Regions from separate parts of the Actinoplanes sp. NPDC004185 genome, predicted to be linked through region 1. Evidence: riboswitches for the same ligand, from Rfam matches in the RefSeq annotation. Region 1 holds a riboswitch; each other region holds the start of a gene.
What was found. A riboswitch is a leader RNA that binds a small molecule or an ion and turns the genes downstream of it on or off. The one in region 1 is predicted to bind cobalamin.
Positions count from the first base shown of each region.

Region 1 (3,267 bases):
ATCACCGAACCCTTGCCGAACTGCTTGTCGATCTGCGCGAGAGCAAGATCTAGCGCCTTGTCCCGATCAGGTCCTGCCACCATGTCCGCCACCCCTGTATTCGACTTTCCGGGCGTCTTCGCCGAAGAGCTTCTGTTCACCACGCGAGCCACGCTAGACCTAGGGTCTGACAAAAACCGGTGCCCGGCCGTGCCCTGTGGATGACCACGCCGCTGAGGACAATAGCCGAACAGGTGTACGACTACGAGCGACACGCCAGAACAAGCGTACGAAAAAAGGGGTCAGTGCAGCCTGGCAGGCACCCGATCGGGGTACGAAGAAACCACCGCACGCCAGATAGTAACCGTCTCCACACCCTGAGCTATGGATTCGTTAATGGTGCGCCCGTCGAGCGCCGCAAAACTCTGATCCGCGGCGAGACTCCGCGCATATCCGGGGCCGAAGGCCTGTTCGAGGCGCCCCCAGAAGTCTGTCAACCGCACGGGAAAAGCCTACCCGCGGCCTCTCACCGGCCCCGGTCGACGGCACGCTGAGACGCACATCACTATGTGCTGGTGACAGTGGACGTTCTCGACCGGCAGACCGGCACACCATGGCAACCAACACTGCCGCGAACCACCTGTGCGGTCAGCCCAGGACTGTCGCCGCGACCTTGAGGTCGTCGACCAGGCCGTTGTAGGCGGCGTCCCGGTCGTCGGCTCGCAGCACCGCGGACGGGTGGATGGTGGCCAGGGCCCGCGACTCGGCGACCGGGAAGTCCTGCGGGCGCTGCGCCGACGCCGGCCAGGGCAGCAGCTCGCCGCGGGACCTGGTGACCCGGAACGAAGGTCCGAACAGGGCCTTGGCCGCGGTGGCCCCGAGCGCCACCACCAGGTCCGGCTTCAGCTGGGAGAATTCGGCGACCAGCCACGGCCGGCAGGCCGTGATGTGGGCCGGGCCCGGCGTCTGGTGGATGCGCCGCTTGCCCCGCAGCTCGAAGCGGAAATGCTTCACGGTGTTGGTCAGGTAGATGATCGACGGGTCGATGCCCGCGTCGCCCACCGCGTCGCGGAGCAGCCGGCCGGCCGGGCCCACAAAGGGCAGGCCCTGTTGGTCCTCGATGTCGCCGGGCTGCTCCCCCACCAGCACCAGCCGGGCATGTTCGGCGCCGCGGCCGAAGACCACCTGGGTGGCGTCCTCGTAGAGCTCGCAACCGCGGCAGCCGGGAGCCGCCGCTTTGAGCTCGTCGAGGCTCTTCGCGTCGGCCGGGATGAATTCCTGGGCACCGGGCGGGGCTTGCGTCGTGGCCATGCACCCGTTCTACCCCGTCGCGTCCGGTCCACGCGCGCAGGCTCAGCCGATCGGGCATGATCCGACACGCCGACACGACATGTGGTGTTGTACAACGGCTGTCGCACCTAGATATGGTGTTGCTCGCAGCTGGTTCGCCCGTCCCTCCAGGACGGCGCGAGGCAAGAGGGAACCCGGTGGGAGACCGGGACTGCCCCCGCAGCGGTGAGCGGGAACGACCGCCGTCATCAAGCACTGGGCCCGGGCCCGGGAAGCGACGGCCAGTAGGCGACCGGCAACGGTCAGGCCCGCGAGTCCGAAGACCTGCCAGCGCGCCGCACGCTTTCGCGTGCGGCGGTCCGAGGCCGCGTGGGACGGCCGACGCCACTTCAGGTGTACGCGCACAGCCGCGTCCACCGGCGTCCTCCTGCGCGCCCGAAGACCGTTCCGCCGACGGGCTCGCGAGGAGAGAGAGTTCATGACGGTCATGCAGGACAAGACTGCGTACGATCCGGCCGTGCCGGAGCAACGCCGGCACGCGATGCAGGTGCGCAAGCGCAATGGTGAGACCGAGTCGGTCGACGTCAACAAGATCGTGCGGGCGGTCGAGCGCTGGGTCGCCGACCTGGACGAAGTGGATCCGCTGCGGGTGGCGACCAGGACCATCAGCGGGCTCTACGACGGTGCGACCACCGCGGAGCTGGACAAGCTGTCGATCCAGACGGCCGCGGAGCTGATCGGTGAGGAGCCGCAATACTCGCGTCTGGCGGCCCGGCTGCTGGCGGCCTTCATCGACAAGGAGGTGCGCGGGCAGGGCATCGCCAGCTTCAGCCAGGCCATCGCCCGCGGCCACGCGGAAGGGCTGATCGGCGACGCGACGGCTGCCTTCGTGGCCGAGAACGCCCGCAAGCTCGACGATGCCGTGGACCCGGCCGGCGATCTGCGCTTCGAGTACTTCGGGTTGCGGACCGTCGCCGACCGCTACCTGCTGCGGCATCCGCAGTCCCGGCTGGTCGTGGAGACGCCGCAGTACTGGCTGCTGCGGGTCGCCTGCGGGCTGTCGGCCAACGCCGGTGAGGCGATCGCGTTCTACCGGCTGATGTCGTCGCTGGCCTACCTGCCGAGCTCGCCGACACTCTTCAACTCCGGCACCCGGCACACCCAGATGTCGTCGTGCTTCCTGGTGGATTCGCCGAAGGACGAGCTGGACTCGATCTATGAGCGGTACCAGCAGGTGGCGCGGCTGTCGAAGTTCGCCGGCGGCATCGGCATCTCCTGGTCGCGGGTCCGCGGGCGCGGCGCCCTGATCCGCGGCACGAACGGTCAGTCCAACGGCATCGTGCCGTTCCTGCGCACGCTCGACGCCAGCGTGGCCGCCGTCAACCAGGGCGGCCGTCGCAAGGGCGCGGCCTGTGTCTACCTCGAGCCCTGGCACCCGGACATCGAGGAATTCCTCGAGCTGCGGGACAACACCGGCGAGGACGCCCGCCGGACGCACAACCTGAACCTGGCCAACTGGATCCCCGACGAGTTCATGCGCCGGGTCGAGGCCGACGAGATGTGGTCGCTGATCGACCCGACGGACGCACCCGAGCTGCCGGACCTGTTCGGGGCCGACTTCGACGAGGCCTACCGCGCCGCCGAGAAGAAGGCGGTCAGAATCGTCAAGGCCCGTGACCTGTACGGCCGGATGATGCGCACCCTGGCGCAGACCGGCAACGGCTGGATGACCTTCAAGGATCCGTCGAACCGGCTGAGCAATCAGACCGGCGTGCCGGGCAACACGATTCACCTGTCGAATCTGTGCACGGAGATCCTGGAAGTGAGCTCGGACGACGAGACAGCCGTCTGCAATCTGGGCTCGATCAACCTCGCCGGGCATCTGAGCGGCGACGGCGTGGACTGGGAGAAGCTGCGGGCGACGGTGCGGACGGCGGTCGTCTTCCTGGACCGCGTCATCGACATCAACTATTACCCGAGCGCCGAGGCCGCGGCCGG
Region 1 is NZ_JBSGFR010000021.1:97,275-100,541, forward strand. It holds gene recA (recombinase RecA) at 1-83, opposite strand, end outside; gene ACWEOZ_RS22390 (DUF3046 domain-containing protein) at 282-482, opposite strand; gene ACWEOZ_RS22395 (UdgX family uracil-DNA binding protein) at 628-1,290, opposite strand; cobalamin riboswitch at 1,404-1,615, shown strand; gene ACWEOZ_RS22400 (ribonucleoside-diphosphate reductase subunit alpha) at 1,748-3,267, shown strand, end outside.

Region 2 (3,267 bases), on a different contig from region 1:
GGAACGGTCCGGGCCACCGGAGCCGGGCCCGCCGGAACCAGACCCACCCGGATCGGGACCGGCATCGGGGCCGCCGGACTCCGACCCGCGCGATTCAGGGCCGCCGGATTCAGGGCCGCCGGAGTCAGGGCCGCCGGGGTCGGGTCCGTCCGGGCCGTCCTCCGGCGGCGGATCGTCATTCGGGTCATCCTGAGCGGCCTGGTCCAACGCCTCTTCCAACCGCTCCTCATCGGTGCCCGGCGGGTCGAGCGGATCCTTGCGACGCCGGTGCGGCAATGCGAGCCGCGCCGCATCCCGGATGTCCTCGGCCGTCACCCGATCGCGGCCGTGCCACGCCGCCAGGGCCACCGCGCACCGCGCCACGACGATGTCCGCGCGCATCCCGTCGACACCGTAGGCCAGGCACACCCGCGCGATCCGGTCCAGCTCGGCGTCCGGCAGCCGCACGGACGGCACCGCCTCCCGGGCGGCCAGGATCCGCTCGGCCAGGGCCTTCTCGTCGGCCGCGAACCGGGTCGCGAACGCCTCGGGCCCGGCCTCGTACGCCAGGCGGCGCCGGACCACCTCGGCCCGCAGCTTCGCGTCACGCGGGGCGGCGACCGTCACGACCAGGCCGAACCGGTCGACCAGCTGCGGGCGGGGCTCGCCCTCCTCGGGGTTCATCGTGCCGACCAGCAGGAACCGGGCCGCGTGCTTGACCGACACCCCGTCGCGCTCGACGTGGGCGCGGCCCATCGCGGCCGCGTCGAGCAGCAGATCCACCAGGTGGTCGGGCAGCAGGTTGACCTCGTCGACGTAGAGGGCGCCGCGGTGGGCGGCGGCGAGCAGACCCGGCTCGTACGCCTTGACGCCGTCGGCCAGCGCACGCTGGATGTCCAGGGTGCCGACGACCCGGTCCTCGGTGGCACCGACGGGCAGCTCGACCAGGGTGGCGGGACGGTGGCCGTGCGGCGCGCCGGGCTCGTGCGGCCCGTCGGGACAGCCCGGGTCGGGCGCGGCCGGGTCGCAGGCGAAGCGGCAGCCGCGGACCACGTCGACCTCGGGCAGCAGGGTGGCCAGGGCCCGGACGACCGTGGATTTCGCCGTGCCCTTCTCGCCGCGGACCAGGACCCCGCCGACGGCGGGGGACACAGCGGTCAGCAGCAGCGCGAGCCGCAGGTCGTCGAGGCCGACGACGGCAGAGAACGGGTACGGCGTCACGCCCGGTCCTTTCCGCGGGTCCGCGCCCGCGTGTGGAAGGTACGAGCGGCCGGAGTCGCCTGACTTCCGGGGCGGACCCCGGTCACAGTGGCGGGACCGTCCCGGTCTCCCACCGGGTTCCTCCACTGCCGCTCGCGAGCCACTCTTTCTCACGGCCCGGTACGCCGTCAACGCGGGGCCGGGTGGGCATCCTCACCCCGGCCCGGCCCACCACCCGGCCGAGCCGCGAGCGGGTGACAAGGCCGCGCCCGGCCGAGCACGGCGAGACAGACCGGGCCGAGCCGCGAGCGAGGAAAGCCCGCGGCCGGCCGGGCACGGCGGGAAAGACCGGGGCGAGCTGCTCAGCCGACGCCCGGCAGCGCCTTCTCCGTGTCGGGCAGCGGCTCGGGAGCCAGCTTGTCCAGCTCCTTGAGCACATCGGTGACCGCCAGCGCTGACTGCTCCACCAGCGGCCGCATCCGCCGGTACAGGCCGGCGTTGCGCGGGTCCGGCCGTTCGTGCTCGGAGATCGCCACCAGCGCCGCCGCCTCGTCCAGGTCCGGCAGCTCCCCCAGCGCGTGCCGGGCCAGCAGGCAGGCGCCCAGCGCCGTCCCCTCCGGCGTGTCGGCGATCGCGACCGGCAGGTCCAGCGCCGCGGCCAGGATGCCGACCCACAGCTCCGACGCGACCGCCCCGCCGGTGGCCCGGACCTCGGTCATCTCGATGCCCTCGTCGGCGAACGTGTCGCGGACCAGCGCCAGCTGCTGGCACACCCCCTCGACCGCGGCCCGGACCAGGTGGGCCCGGCCGTGCTCGCGGCGCAGGCCGATGTACGCCCCGCGCATCCCCCCACGCCACCACGGCGCCCGTTCACCCAGCAGGTACGGCAGGCAGAGCAGCCCTTCGCTGCCCGGCTCCACCCCCGCCGCCTCGGTCAGCAGGGCGGCGTCGCGGACGTCGGCGTCCTCGCCCTCCGCGGTGGGCCGGTCGAAGCCGCCCGCGAAGGTCTGGCCGGCCCAGCGGACCACGGAGCCGGCGTTGTTGATGGCGCCGCCGACCACCCAGCGGTCCTCGGTCAGCGCGTAGCAGAACAGCCGGCCCGCCTTGTCCGCGGTCGGGCCGTGCACGACGGTGCGCAGGGCGCCGCTGGTGCCGAGGGACACGGCGGCCACCCCGACCGGCGTCGCGCCCACGCCCAGGTTGGCCAGCGGTCCGTCGGCGGCCCCGATGATCAGGGGCAGGTCCGGCGGGAGCCCGGCCGCGACCGCCACCTCCCGGTTGAGGCGCAGCTGCCGGGTGGTCGGCACGACCTCGGCCAGCCGGCTCTCCGGGATTCCGGCCAGCTCGAGAGCCTCGGGGTCCCAGCGCCGCTGGTGGATGTCGTACATGCCGGTGCCGGAGGCGACCGACAGGTCCAGCAGGAAGCCCTCGTCCGCGAGGCCCGCCAGGACGATCTCCTTGACGCCGCCCCACCGCGGTGTGTCCCGCAGGACGGCCGGGTCGGTGGCCCCCCACCAGGCGAGCTTGGTCAGCGGGGACATCGGGTGCACGGGCGTACCGGTGCGGGCCTGCAGGTCCTTCGCCCGGCCGGACGTCACGATCCGCTCGCTCTGCTCGGCGGCCCGGTTGTCCGCCCAGGTGATCAGCGGGCCGCGGGCCGTGCCGTCGGCGTTCATCGGGACCAGCCCGTGCAGGAACGCGCTGAGGCTCACGGCGATGACCCGATCGCCGCGCTCCTGGGCCTCCTTGGCCACCGTGACCAGGGCTTCGATCGCGGCGTCGCGCAGCTTCGCGGGGTCGAGCTCGGCCTGCCCCGGGCCGGGCACCGACAGCGGGTAGTGCACGCTGGCCATCGCGCGCACCTCACCCGTCGGCCCGGCCGCGATGGCCTTGGTCGCGGTGGTTCCGGTGTCGACACCGATGACGACGTCCATGCAGCCTCCCCTGATCGCCGACAGACATGCCCGGTCATCGCGCACCTCAAGCCGGGCGGGCGGGGGACCGGACACCTGTCCCCCGACCTTAGGCGAGTCGCACCCGGACTGCCTGTCCTCGCGCGGTGGTCACCTCGGCCTCGTCGGCCGCGGC
Region 2 is NZ_JBSGFR010000062.1:30,719-33,985, forward strand. It holds gene ACWEOZ_RS39400 (VWA domain-containing protein) at 1-1,200, opposite strand, end outside; cobalamin riboswitch at 1,232-1,358, opposite strand; gene ACWEOZ_RS39405 (gluconokinase) at 1,542-3,113, opposite strand; gene ACWEOZ_RS39410 (hypothetical protein) at 3,202-3,267, opposite strand, start outside.
Region 2: linked by a shared signal. The riboswitch ahead of ACWEOZ_RS39400 (VWA domain-containing protein) and the one ahead of ACWEOZ_RS22400 (ribonucleoside-diphosphate reductase subunit alpha) in region 1 are both predicted to bind cobalamin.

Region 3 (3,267 bases), on a different contig from region 1:
CCGTCGGCGAACAGGCAGCCGGCCGGGTCGGCTTCTTCCTTCGTGTCGACGACTTCGACGCGGCGTACCGAAAGATGACGGCAGCCGGGGTGACGTTCGTTCGTGAGCCTCGCGCCGAACCGTACGGCCGGGTGGCGGTCTTCCTTGACATCGCCGGTAACCGGTGGGACCTTCTCGGAACTCCCGCGAGGACGATGTGACGGCCTACCTGGAGGAGGCCCTGTGACTCCGCGCTCGCAGCAACAGCGAGGCCTCGCATCCGGATCTGCCGCGGAGCGGCGTTCTGGTCGGTCGCTGAGTCAGGTCATCCACCGGCGCCCGATCCGTCGACGTAACCCACGGCGGGGTCACCCGAAGCGATGCGGACCGGATAGTCCCACCGTCGGAGAACCTGCGCCATCTTCGCGGCTCCCGCGGGATTGGCCGAGTGGATGATGACGACACCGACATCGAGAGGCCGGCCCTCGAACGCAGCCCGCTCGAGGATTTCCACGACCGGCCAGATGGTGTCGTCGTCGCCCAGATCGTGATCCAGCCAGAGTTCGTCGAGCCGGTGGCTCCGGGGTCGGTCGAGCAGCTCGACTCCCGCCGCACTGGTGCGAGCTACCTCGGCTCGACGGCCGTCGACGAAGGAGCGGAGATCGTCGACGAGGACGATCGCCGGCTTGTGGTCGGTCATCGCACGATGATCCCGGTTCGGGCCTGGCCGGGATCAGCCGCCCCAGCGGTCCGCGTGCAGGGCCAGGGACAACGGCCGGCGTCGCCGCCAGCCATGTCGTTCCAGGTCCGGCTCGTCCTCCAGGTGACTCACCGGGCCGAGACACAGCCAGGCGACCGGCCGCACCCCTTCCGGGATGCCCAGCAGGTCGCGCACGAACTCCTCGCGGTAGAAGGACACCCACCCGACCCCCAGCCCCTCGGCCGTGGCGGCCAGCCAGAGGTTCTGAATGGCCAGGCACACCGAGTAGAGCCCGGCCTCCGTGATGGCGTGCCGGCCCAGCACCGCCGGCCCGCCCCGGGCGGCGTCGTAGGTCACCACGACCGACAGTGTCGACTCCAGGATCCCGTCGATTTTGATGCCGGCGAACCGCCCGGCCGCCTCGTGGTCGAGGGTGGCGGCGAAGGTCTCCCGTTCGGTGTGCACGTGCCGGTGGAACGTCTGCCGCAGCTGCGGGTCGCGGACCAGGATGAAGTCCCACGGCTGCGACAGTCCGACGCTGGGGGCGGCGTGCGCCGCCGTCAGGATCCGGTCGAGTACGGCGCCCGGCAGGGGCGCGCCGGTGAACTGGCCGCGGACGTCGCGACGGCGGTGAATGGTCTCGTACAGGTCGTGGCTCATGGGCAGGCTCCCGCTGCGCTCGGGCCCCGGACACGCCGGGGCCGCCGGACGCGAGGCCGGTCTTCGGACTCCCGGATCAGCGCCTCACCGCCCGCCTTCCCAGCCGGCCGGCCAGTGGCTGCGCACAGGATGCGCGTGGGCGGCAGCTCCCCGGTCACCGCGGCGGGCCCGTGCCGGATTTCCACCGGCTTCCCGATTCTCCCCGCCCGGGGGCGGGGCACCTCGCAACAAGTTCGTGCCGGGCGACACGCTACCGCCGCGGGCGGCGCGCCAGAAACGAGGGCACCCGGCGAGCACGGCAGCCCGGGCCCGCTCGGCGCCGTGGCGAAGTACCTCGAGGGACGGGGTGTCAGCGGCCCAGGATGTCGTCGAGCCAGGGGTTGCGGAAGGTGCCCTGGGGGTCGTACTTGGCGACCAGGGCCTGGAAGTCCGCGAAGCGGGGATAGCGGCTGCGCACCGTGGCCGCGTCCTGGGTGAAGACCTTGCCCCAGTGGGGGCGGGCCTCCAGCGGCGCGAGCTGCTCCTCCAACGCCGCCACCGCGGGCAGGACCGCCGCCGTGTCCGCGATCCAGGTGAAGTGCAGGCCGAGGCTGTCGCGTTCGTGGTTCATGCTCAGCCACAGGTCGTCCGCCGCCACCGTGCGGATCTCGTTCACCTGCAGGACCGGCACGATTTTCTCGCGGACCCGGGCCACCGCGTCGATCGCCTCCAGCGCGCGGTCGAACGGGACCATCCACTCCGACTGCAGCTCCGCGCCGGTGCTCGGGTTGAACTCCATCTTGAAGTGCGGCAGCCGGGCGTGCCACGGGCCGGGCACGCCGAACTGCTCGGTGCTGTTGTCCGCCGGCACGCCGGGCACCGGGTGGCGCTTGCCGTCAGCCGGCCGGGCGCCGAACATCGGGCCGTCGGGCAGCTCGTCGGTGCGCTTGAACCAGGCGTGGTTGATGTCCGCGCTCCGCCAGTTGGTGAACAGGCTGACGCTGTAGCCGGCCGCCAGGATCTCCGGCAGCTGCTGCTCCAGCGAGGCGCGGGGCAGGTCGTCGTAGACGTACTGGCGGATCTCGAACGCGGGCACCACGTCCAGGGTCAGCGCGGTGACCACCCCGAGGGCGCCCAGGCCGACCACGGCGCCGGCGAAGTCGTCGTCGCCGCGGCGCAGCGTGACCAGCTCACCGTCGCCGCGGATCAGCTCGATAGCCGCGACCGAGGCGGCCAGGTTGCGGTTGCGCACGCCGGAGCCGTGGGTGGCGGTGGTGACCGCACCGGCGACCGAGATGTGGGGCAGCGATGCCGTGTTGTGCAGCGCAAGGCCCGCGGCGTCCAGGTACGCCACCAGGTCGCCGTAGCGGGCGCCGCCGTCCACCCGTACCGTCGTGCGGTCCTCGGCGATCTCCACGACCCGGGGCATGCTGATCAGGCTGATCAGGTCGCCGGTCGTGTCGGCCATCCGGTTGAAGGAGTGCCCGCTGCCCAGGACCCGCAGCGGGCCGCCGGCCCGGAGGATCTCCCGTAGCTCCGGCAGCGCCGCCGGCCGGTGCAGCCGGCGGGCGCCGAAGGTGATGTTGCCGGCCCAGTTGGTCACCACGTTGCTCACCGGACCAGCCTAGGCCGTACCGGTCAGGAGTTCACAGCTACGGGCTCGGCCGGGGCCTCGGTGACCGGGCGCTGCCAGCGGGTCGCCTTGGCCTTGCGGCCGCTGGCCGGGCGCGGGCCGTCGGCGAGGGCCTTGGCCGCACCGCGGTTCGGCAGCGCGAGCCGGAAGACCTTGTACCAGGCGGAGCCGACCTGGCGGGGCAGCGAGCCACTGACGTACGAGAGCCCGTAGCGCTGGAACAGGTCGCGGATCTGCGGCGCGATCTCCTGGTACCGGTTGCTGGGCAGGTCCGGGAACAGGTGGTGCTCGATCTGGTACGACAGGTTGCCGGTCA
Region 3 is NZ_JBSGFR010000064.1:29,019-32,285, reverse strand. It holds gene ACWEOZ_RS39855 (VOC family protein) at 1-200, shown strand, start outside; gene ACWEOZ_RS39850 (cyclic-phosphate processing receiver domain-containing protein) at 305-679, opposite strand; gene bluB (5,6-dimethylbenzimidazole synthase) at 713-1,339, opposite strand; cobalamin riboswitch at 1,377-1,579, opposite strand; gene ACWEOZ_RS39840 (D-arabinono-1,4-lactone oxidase) at 1,689-2,933, opposite strand; gene ACWEOZ_RS39835 (fatty acid desaturase family protein) at 2,957-3,267, opposite strand, start outside.
Region 3: linked by a shared signal. The riboswitch ahead of bluB (5,6-dimethylbenzimidazole synthase) and the one ahead of ACWEOZ_RS22400 (ribonucleoside-diphosphate reductase subunit alpha) in region 1 are both predicted to bind cobalamin.